DNA from 2 places in the Shewanella sp. Choline-02u-19 genome. Region 2 is predicted to be linked to the other one. Evidence: riboswitches for the same ligand, from Rfam matches in the RefSeq annotation. Region 2 holds a riboswitch; the other holds the start of a gene.
What was found. A riboswitch is a leader RNA that binds a small molecule or an ion and turns the genes downstream of it on or off. The one in region 2 is predicted to bind thiamine pyrophosphate.
Positions count from the first base shown of each region.

Region 1: linked by a shared signal. The riboswitch ahead of CXF83_RS14325 (TonB-dependent receptor) and the one ahead of thiD (bifunctional hydroxymethylpyrimidine kinase/phosphomethylpyrimidine kinase) in region 2 are both predicted to bind thiamine pyrophosphate.

Region 1 is NZ_PJBE01000013.1:1,746,683-1,751,619, reverse strand. Features, by position in the region: gene CXF83_RS14340 (PaaI family thioesterase) at 1-268, shown strand, start outside; gene CXF83_RS14335 (PaaI family thioesterase) at 261-731, shown strand; gene CXF83_RS14330 (YcfL family protein) at 781-1,170, shown strand; TPP riboswitch at 1,292-1,423, shown strand; gene CXF83_RS14325 (TonB-dependent receptor) at 1,475-3,613, shown strand; gene CXF83_RS14320 (hypothetical protein) at 3,680-3,940, shown strand; gene pnuC (nicotinamide riboside transporter PnuC) at 4,064-4,726, shown strand; gene CXF83_RS14310 (phosphotransferase) at 4,728-4,937, shown strand, end outside.
Region 2 is NZ_PJBE01000013.1:1,092,037-1,096,973, forward strand. Features, by position in the region: gene CXF83_RS11490 (TIGR03503 family protein) at 1-706, shown strand, start outside; tRNA gene CXF83_RS11495 (tRNA-Asp) at 839-915, shown strand; tRNA gene CXF83_RS11500 (tRNA-Asp) at 1,001-1,077, shown strand; tRNA gene CXF83_RS11505 (tRNA-Asp) at 1,160-1,236, shown strand; TPP riboswitch at 1,746-1,842, shown strand; gene thiD (bifunctional hydroxymethylpyrimidine kinase/phosphomethylpyrimidine kinase) at 1,942-2,799, shown strand; gene CXF83_RS11515 (ABC transporter ATP-binding protein) at 2,799-3,566, shown strand; gene CXF83_RS11520 (ABC transporter permease) at 3,559-4,410, shown strand; gene CXF83_RS11525 (ABC transporter substrate-binding protein) at 4,437-4,937, shown strand, end outside.

The DNA of each region.
Region 1 (4,937 bases), 650 kb from region 2:
TTTTGATCAGTTTGGTGCTTTGGAGATCTCACCAACGCTTGATCTGCGAGTTGATTACATGAAACCTGCTGAACCGTTTAAGCCAGTCTATGGTTTTGCAGAGTGTTATAAATTGTCATCTAGCGTCGCTTTTACTCGTGCTATTGCTTACCAAGATTCAATCGATGATCCCATTGCTAATGCGGTAGGCTCGTTTATGCGAATTAGTCCAGAAATGGTTGGCGAAGAGTTTAGACAAGCACTGATGGGAGAGCCGCGTCATGACTAACCCGAGTCATTCAGAATCTGATGCGACAAAGTTAGATTTCAAAAGTATCGTACGAAAAGCAACGGAACTAAATGATTTTGGTCACTTGCTTGAACATGTGCCTTACGCCCAGTTTATTGGAATGGGTGTTGAGCGTTTTGGCGATGAACTGGTTTTTAAGCTGCCAGCAAAAGATGATAATATCGGTAACCCAGTACTACCTGCACTGCATGGTGGTGTTATCGCAGGTTTTATGGAAATGTCAGCCATTGTGCAGCTAATGGTCTTTATGCAGACCACTAAAGTACCAAAAGTAGTTGATTTCTCAATTGATTATCTCAGAGCTGGCTACCATAAAGGTAGCTTTGCTGAATGTAAGATCACTCGCCAAGGTCGACGAGTCGCTAACGTGAGCATTACTTGTTGGCAGACTAATCGTAAACACTTGATTGCGACGGCAAGAGCCCATTTTTTAATAGATTAACTTAGCTATCCTTGTATTAACACTGAATGATTTTATTCTAGGGAACAAAATGAAAAAATTGATTTTAGGCTTATTTACAGCGTTGATTGTCGCGGCTTGTGCACCACACACAGCAGGCTTAATGGTGGGTTCTAAAGGTGAAGTGCGTGTTGATAACAACAGCTTTGGTAAAGAAGTCACCGTACGAAGTGTAATGGCGCGCCCTGAAGGTGGTTTTTTACAAGGCACGGGCACGATTATTAGTCAGGTCTCTACTGACTTGCGCTTGCAGTATAAATTCACTTGGTTTGATACCAGTGGCATGACGATTGATGATGAAGGCGTAAGCTGGAAGTCAGTAAAATTGCATGGCAAGCAGCAGCTACAAGTATCAGCGGTTGCGCCTAATGTTAACGCAACTCGCTTTGAGCTATATGTAAGAAAAGCCTTTTCAAATTAATATGTAGATGATTAGAAATTATATTTGTTATGAAAACGTCAGCAAAGCTGACGTTTTTTTATGCATAAAGATTGTAAACGTTAAGAAGACTGTCATCAGTTTGTGAAATTCATGTATAATCGGCCGCGCCAAGGGGTGTTAAAGTCTATAAACCATAAGTTGGATATTGTGGATTTTAACTGAGATGTTGAAAAACGAACCCTTAGAACCTGATCCGGCTAATACCGGCGTAGGAATGGGCCACAATTCATTTCCCGAACGCTTCTTTATGTTGCCGGATCTCAAAATTTTAATTTGAGGTCCTATGTTAAATCTAAAAACTTATTCTCCTATAGCGGTTGCCGTCATGGCTGCGCTAGTTTCATCACCTACGTTTGCCAATACTGACTCAGAAACACCTGTTGATGAGATGGAAGTCATGGTTGTGACATCTGATTTTCGGGGCACATCGCTAGAAAAAATGCCATCAAGCGTCACCGTTATTGATCAGCAGCAAATTGAGGATGAAGGTGCACAGCACTTTGAAGATATCTTAAACTCAATTGCTAATTTCAACTGGTCCGGTGGTAGCTCAAGACCCAAATACTTCCAAATTCGTGGTGTCGGTGAGCAAGAAGAGTATCAAGGCGCACCTAACTCCTCTGTTGGCTTTATCGTTGATGATATCGATTTGTCCGGTTTAGGCATGGCTTCAAGCATGTACGACTTACAACAAGTTGAAGTATTACGCGGTCCTCAAGGTACACGTTATGGCGCTAATGCGTTAGCAGGTCTTATCTACCTTAAAAGTAATGATCCTACCGACGTATTTGAAAATGGTGCAGAGATCTCGCTAGGCGATGATAATTTACAGACCTTTAGTGGTTTTAGCTCGGGTCCATTAACCGATTCTGGAAACTTGCTTTACCGTGTGTCGCTGCAACAGCATCAGCAAGATGGTTATCGAGATAATCTTTATCTTGGTGAGAGCGATACTAATAACCGTGATGAATTCACTGGTCGCGCAAAATTACGTTGGTACGCGACTGAAGAACTAGAAATTGACCTGACTTACTTACATGCAAATTACGATAATGGATATGATGCTTGGACATTAGATAATAACGGTTTTGATACGTTAACGGATGCACCTGGCGTTGATAAGCAACGTACTAACGGCACCGTTTTAAAGTTTATTTACACTGGTGCTGAAAATGTTGAACTGACTTCATTAACCTCTCTGGCACAGTCAAAAACTCACCATAACTATGACGGTGACTGGGCTAACCCTGATTATTGGGACAGTCGAGATTGCGATGGTAGCCCTTGTGAATATGAGTATAACTGGGATAAGAAAGGCGACAGGCAGACCATCACGCAAGAGTTTAGGTTAGCTTCAACTGAATCAGGCCGTATATTCGCGGGCAGTACTGACTGGCTCGTCGGTGTATACGCAATGGATCTACAAGAAGACAATGAGACTATGGATACTTATAGTCAGTTAAGTGCGGAATACGAGGCGCAAAACTATGCGTTATTTGGTCAATTAGATTCAGACCTAGGTTCGGGCTATGCTTTGTCGGTAGGACTGCGGACAGAGCGTCGAGATAGTGAATACAGTGATTCAGATGGCGACGAATTTAAGCCAAGCGAAACCATGTGGGGCGGGCATATTGCGTTAAGCAAAGCACTCGGTGAAAACCACGAGTCATATATCCGCGTGGCGAGAGGCTATAAAGCGGGTGGCTTTAATATGTCACTGCCGAGTGAACTCGCCGATAAAAAAGAGTACGACACTGAAATTCTTTATAACTACGAAGTGGGTTTGAAGTCGGTTTGGTTTGATGGTCAAGCAAGCACTAATCTGTCGGTATTCTTTATGGATAGACAAGATCAACAAGTCGCGGCATCGCAACAATCGACAGTACCTGGCGAAGAGGGGAATTTTATTCTCTTTACCGAAAATGCAGGCAGTTCTCATAACTATGGTGCTGAGCTTGACGGCAACTGGTATGCAACCGATAACCTAAAGCTTTACACCAGTTTAGGTTGGTTAGAAACCGCTTATGGTGATTACGAGTACGAAGATAAATATGGCACCGTAGTCGATCTTTCTGGCCGTGAGCTAGCGCATTCCCCTAACTTTACCTTTAGTGTTGGCGCGACTTATCGCAACGATGCTGGTTGGTTTGCTAACGTGAATGCCAGTGGTAAGAGTGATTTTTATTACTCGGATAGTAACGAGTCTACATCAGATGCATACCAAATTTTTAACGCCAAAATAGGTTACGAAGCTGACATGTGGTCTGCATATCTCTGGGGACGTAACCTATTTGATGAAAAATACGGCGTTCGAGGCTTCTATTTTGGCAACGAGCCAGATTTAGGCTGGGCAGATAAGCAATATGTGCGCTATGGTGATCCACGCCAACTAGGGGTTACTTTAAACGTTAAGTTTATGTAAATCCTAATTAATAAATAGTTATTACTCTTTAATATTGTTACCAACAATAAGTGCTTGAGGTCAAAAATGAAGTTAACGGCAGAAATTAGTTGCTACCCACTACAAGACAATTATTTAGATCCAATAAGATGGTTTATAGGCCGGGTCGATACCTATGACAATATCCAACGTGTGACTAACGCTATGGCAACACAGGTGTGCGGTGAGTACGCCGAGGTGATGGCAATGTTGGCAACAGAGATGGAAGCGGCCCACGAAAAGTGGGGAAAAGCGGTATTTGTATGTAAATTTATTGGTGGTGAGCTCGACTTAAGCCACAGTGAATAACTAAGCTAAAGTAATATAAGCCACAGCCGTAATGACAATTAGCCACAGGGTGTTATCGATACTTTGTGGCTTTTTATTTTGGGCTTTTAATCGTATATATTTTTAATAGAGAGACTTAAGTCAATGGCAGATTTCTGGCTATCGTTAGTCGACAGTTTTACATCAGCATTCGGTGAAGCGCAAGCGCTAACGGCTTGGGAAGCGGTTGCTGTGCTGCTGGCTTTAGCCTACTTGATACTCGCGATGAAAGGTAGCGTGTGGTGTTGGCCCGCGGCATTAACCAGTACTGCAATTTATACGGTGTTGTTTTGGAAAGTGTCATTGCTGATGGAATCGGTGCTTAACGTTTATTATATGGCGATGGCCGTTTATGGTTATTGGCTGTGGACCAAAGGAGGCAATGGCCATGATGGGGTTAAAATTGTTTCATGGCGACTGTCGACTCACCTTAAATTGATTGCGAGTACCACATTGTTGGCGTTGATTATTGGTTATTTTATGGCAACACAAACCCAAGCCTCATTTCCCTATTTGGACGCCGCAACGACCTGTTTTGCAGTGATGACAACTTTTTTAGTGGCTAAAAAAGTGTTGGAAAACTGGATCTATTGGTTTGTTATTGATGCTGTGTCTATCTACTTGTATGTAAGCAAGGGACTGATGTTAACGTCAGTGCTCTTTGTGTTCTATGTCGTTATGGTGGTGTTTGGTTACTTTATGTGGCGCAATCAAATGAAAACGCAACGGCCAAGTGACAGTATGGTTGTACTGGCAGGAGCGGCTTAAGTTGAGTGACTCGCTTAAGCAAGACTTAGCTCGCTATTTGACTCTGTCAGGTTTGACTCGGGTAAGTGTTATAGCCCCTTTAACGCAAGGTTTGAGCAATCAAAACTATTATGTTCGCGGATTACACCCGAGTAAGGCCGTAGAGTCTGAGTGGGTGCTTAGGCTTAACAGCTGGGCTAGCTCTCAAATCTGTGACCGAGACAGTGAAGTG
Region 2 (4,937 bases):
ACTGAATCTAAACCAGGCTTGGGGCAGCTACACACTGCAAGTGATGGCTAAAAATGCGGTGCTTGAACGTAAGTATTCTGAGCCCTTTAGGTTGTCAACTCGACCCATTGCTGTCGATATTGTTGCCCCACAAAACCTCGATTCAGGTGAGTGGGATCTGCGGATCAATGTAGATGAAAATGAACTGGTTTTGGCTGAGACTCATGTTGAAGCTGAAATCGTAGGGCCTGCGGGAATGCGTCTTCAAGTCACGGTTTCCGAGATAAATAGCCCCGAGACCTTGTATAGCCTACGCAAGGTGAATGACTTTGGCAGCTATAGAATAAAGCTCACGGCGGTCAGCACCACCCAAAACGGCCGAGAGATCTACTTGACGTTACCGGAACTGTTTTTTAATTTTATTAAACCGCCAGAACCACCACCGTCAGCTGAAGAACTCGCCGCTAAAGCAGATCTCCAAGCTCAAAAAGCTGAAAGCACAGCAAAAGAAGAAGCGGTGTTTTGGCTGATAACCGTGAATACGGTGTTGTTTATTTTAGGCATATTGGTTTTGTTGTTTGTTCGTAAACGCAGTAACTTAAAGAAAGCACTCGCTGCGACGCAGGCGAGAATGGATAAAGAAAGTCAGCAACAGAAAATGACATTAGCGTTGGACGAGATTGATTTATCGATGCCTGAAGATTTCGATGATCCAAAAGCTGGATAATTAACCACCGCGACAGCCGTTGCAAAGCGTTGAATATCGGGATTGGTCATTTTTTAGCTGGTTAGTCATGGTTGACGCAAAAAATGATTGACTGAGTTTGGCAGTCTACGTATTATTCATCGCACTTGATGTGGAGCGGTAGTTCAGTTGGTTAGAATACCGGCCTGTCACGCCGGGGGTCGCGAGTTCGAGTCTCGTCCGCTCCGCCAATCAAGTGCTAAATTTAAAGCTATTTGTTAGTGACATAATGAATAGAATAAAAGCTAATCTTTAGTTAGTTTTTATAAGAGTTTAGGAGTGGTAGTTCAGTTGGTTAGAATACCGGCCTGTCACGCCGGGGGTCGCGAGTTCGAGTCTCGTCCACTCCGCCAATTTAGTGTCAAGTTTCAAACTATTTATCAGTGACATAATAAATAGTATAAAGGCTAATTTAGTTAGTTTTTATAAGAGTTAGGAGTGGTAGTTCAGTTGGTTAGAATACCGGCCTGTCACGCCGGGGGTCGCGAGTTCGAGTCTCGTCCACTCCGCCAGCATAAAGACGAAAGCCTCATCGAAAGATGAGGCTTTTTTCGTTTATAGCCGCTTCGGACACCCATCAGGCATTCGCACTAACTCACATTCCCCAATGCTGGTAAGAGCCGTTACTGATTCATAATATATTCAGTTTAACTAATCCGATATTTTCTTATGTAATACCCGTTGCATTAAAAGTTTGAGCATTCAGCGGGAATTAAAACCCTATAGGTAAGATGGGGTGATTGAAGCTAATCGTTATTCTCGGCTCTGGCATCCTCGGTAATTGCTCCTGCATTATTCTACCTTCGTCTATCCGTGGACTCGTACCTCCTAAATCTGGCCGCCAAGGGTGGGAATGTCTTATTTGGCATGGCAAGTTGACGAAGCGTCAAAGCTTTCTTAACTGCGCAGAAATATTGTTTAATTAGTATCCAAATCGAATGCATAAGATGATAATTAGTTAACTCAGTTAGCATTCTCATCAAAAAGCATGCTCTTTACAAATCGATTAATGATAGTGTGTGGTGATTAGTCGGGGAGCCAATAGGCTGAGATCATAAAATGAACCCGTTGAACCTGATTCAGTTAATACTGACGTAGGGAACTAATGGTCATTTGAGGCGTTCTTCCTGATCCGTTTCTTTTGCTGTGATAGCACCTTTTGGCGCATTTATTCTCACACGACTGTTTTTTCCTGACTGTTAGTTAGGGAAATAAATATGTCTTCATTAGTCACCACAGCATCTTTAACTCCATTCGTTACGACTCCTATTGTATTGACCATTGCCGGTTCAGACAGCGGCGGTGGTGCCGGTATTCAAGCCGACATTAAAGCCATTTCAGCGACTGGCGGTTATGCATGCTCTGTTATTACGGCATTAACGGCACAAAATACACAAGCGGTTACGGGTATTTACCCGATCAATGCAGAGTTTGTCGAGCAACAACTTGATGCCGTATTTTCGGATCTGAATGTGATTGCTGTAAAAATTGGCATGTTAAGTGATTCAAATATCATTCATTCTGTCGCTAAAAAAATTAAACAGTACACCCCTAAATATCTCGTAGTTGATCCCGTCATGGTCGCAACCAGCGGTGATCTTCTTCTCCACTCCTCTGCCATTGATAGCCTTAAATCGGAACTGCTCCCTCTGGCTGATGTCATTACCCCTAATTTGCCAGAAGCCGCTGCGCTAATTGGCTGCTCAGTCCCCAAAAACGAAGATGAAATGATTGCTATGATCGACGAACTTCGTCAATTAGGCGCTAAATCTGTTTTGCTAAAGGGTGGCCACCTAGAAACCGATGACAACAGCACTGATTTACTGATCCTTGCCGACAATGTTGAGCGTTTATCAACGGAGCGGATTAAAACTCGCAATACACACGGAACAGGTTGCACCTTATCTTCTGCAATCGCCTCTTACTTAGCTCAAGGGCATGAATTATCAGCGGCGGTAAAACGGGGCAAATACTACATTACTCAAGCGATTGCCCATGCTGATGAGTTGAATATTGGACAAGGACATGGGCCCGTGAATCACTTTTTTGTCTTAAACACTCAAGGGCAGTCGTAATGAAGCTAGAGCCATGTAATAACAGCCTCGGTGCAGTTATCTCAAATGGCACTTTGCAATACAAAGACAGCGCAGCGGCCATTATGTCGGGTTTAAACATGTCCATCGCTGCAGGAAAGTGGACGGCGATATTGGGTAAAAGTGGTTGTGGTAAAACTTCAATTTTGCGTTATATGGCAGGTTTATTGACAGATAAAGTGATGTGGTCGGGTGACATTCACATTGATGGGGGAGAATGCTTAGAAGGCAACATTGCTTACATGGCGCAACAAGATCTATTGATGCCGTGGTTAAACGTACTTGATAACGTCTGTTTTGCTCGCAAATTTTCGGTGAACACTCAATTTAATGCCAATCAAGCCCGCGCGATTGAATTGCTAGAGCGTGTTGGATTAAAAGGGCATGAACAGAGTATGCCCGTGCAACTGTCTGGAGGAATGCGTCAGCGTGTGGCGTTAGCAAGAACGTTAATGCAAGACAAGCCGATGGTATTAATGGATGAGCCCTTTTCTGCGTTAGATGCGGTTACTCGCCATCGACTGCAAGCGCTTGCAGTCCAAGTCTTGGCGGGTAAAACAGTATTACTCATCACGCATGATCCGCAAGAAGCACTTAGATTAAGTGATGCGATTTATATCATGCAAGGTCAACCAGCCTCAGCGGTGCTTTTACCGGTGCCAAACTCAAGCATTCCACGAAAATTTGATGCGGAGTTAGCGATTCTTCAGCAACAGATCATTGATACGTTGGAGGTTGACTATGTCTAAGCCAATTTCAATCAATCATGAGCACTCCGACAACCACATTGCATCTCAAACGATTGTGTTACAAACGGAGAGGGCAGAGCCAAAAGCGTTACCGAAAAGCGCTAAATCGATAGGAAGAATCATCGTCAGTGCTGCTGTAATACTGGCGATATGGCAGTTTGTTATTATGATTTTCGCATTGCCCAGTTTCATTTTGCCGAGTCCGATAGCGGTGTTTGAAAAACTAATACAGCGTTACGATGTGTTGTTATTCCATTCATGGATCACCGCGCAAGAGATTATTCTTGGTCTTGGTTTGGGCCTTTCTATGGGGTTATTGTTTGCACTCCAAATGCTGCTGTTTGACCCACTTCGACGTTGGTTATTGCCTATTTTAATTGCGAGCCAAGCCATTCCTGTATTTGCTATCGCCCCGATTTTAATGCTGTGGTTAGGTTACGGCATTGCGTCAAAAATCGTGATGGCGGCGCTGATTATCTTCTTTCCGGTGACAACTTGTTGTTACGACGGTTTACGTAATACCCCAACCGGTTACCTCGATTTAGCGCACACCATGGGCGCATCAAAATGGCAGTTACTTAAACACGTTCGCTTGCCTGCTGCCTTACCTTCATTAGCGTCTGGGATCCGTGTTGCAGTGGTCGTTGCGCCTATTGGTGCCGTGGTGGGGGAGTGGGTAGGATCAAGTGAAGGGCTTGGTTATTTAATGCTGCAAGCTAATGCTCGAATGATGATTGATGAAATGTTTGCCGCCTTATTCATTCTTGCTGCTTTATCCGTCAGCCTTTATTTTCTCACTGATGTACTGATTCAAAAACTCATACCGTGGCAACACGATAAATAGATTGATAGCGTAAGGGATTTAAACAAATGAAAAAGATCATGATTAAAGGAGCGATGGCTGTGCTTATTGCAAGTTACTCCTTGATGGCGAGTGCTGAAGATAAAGCGATGACATTAATGTTGGATTGGTTTGTAAATCCAAATCATGGCCCTGTGGTGATTGCTCAACAAAAAGGCTATTTCAAAGAAGAAGGCTTGAACATTACCATTCAAGAGCCTGCGGATCCCAGTATGCCAGCCAAATTGGTGGCCGCTAATAATGTCGATTTAGCGATATCCTATCAAACCAGTTTAACCATCGATGTGGCTGCAGGATTGCCACTGATCCGCTCTGCGACACTGATTGCGACACCACTCAATACCTTAATGGTGCTTGATAATGGAAACATTAACTCACTGGCTGATTTAAAAGGTAAGAAAGTCGGGATCTCGATTGCGGGTAACGAAGAAGCGACCATTGGCACCATGTTAAAAACAGAGGGTGTGGATTTCTCTGAGATAAAAATCATCAATGTTGGATGGGCGCTA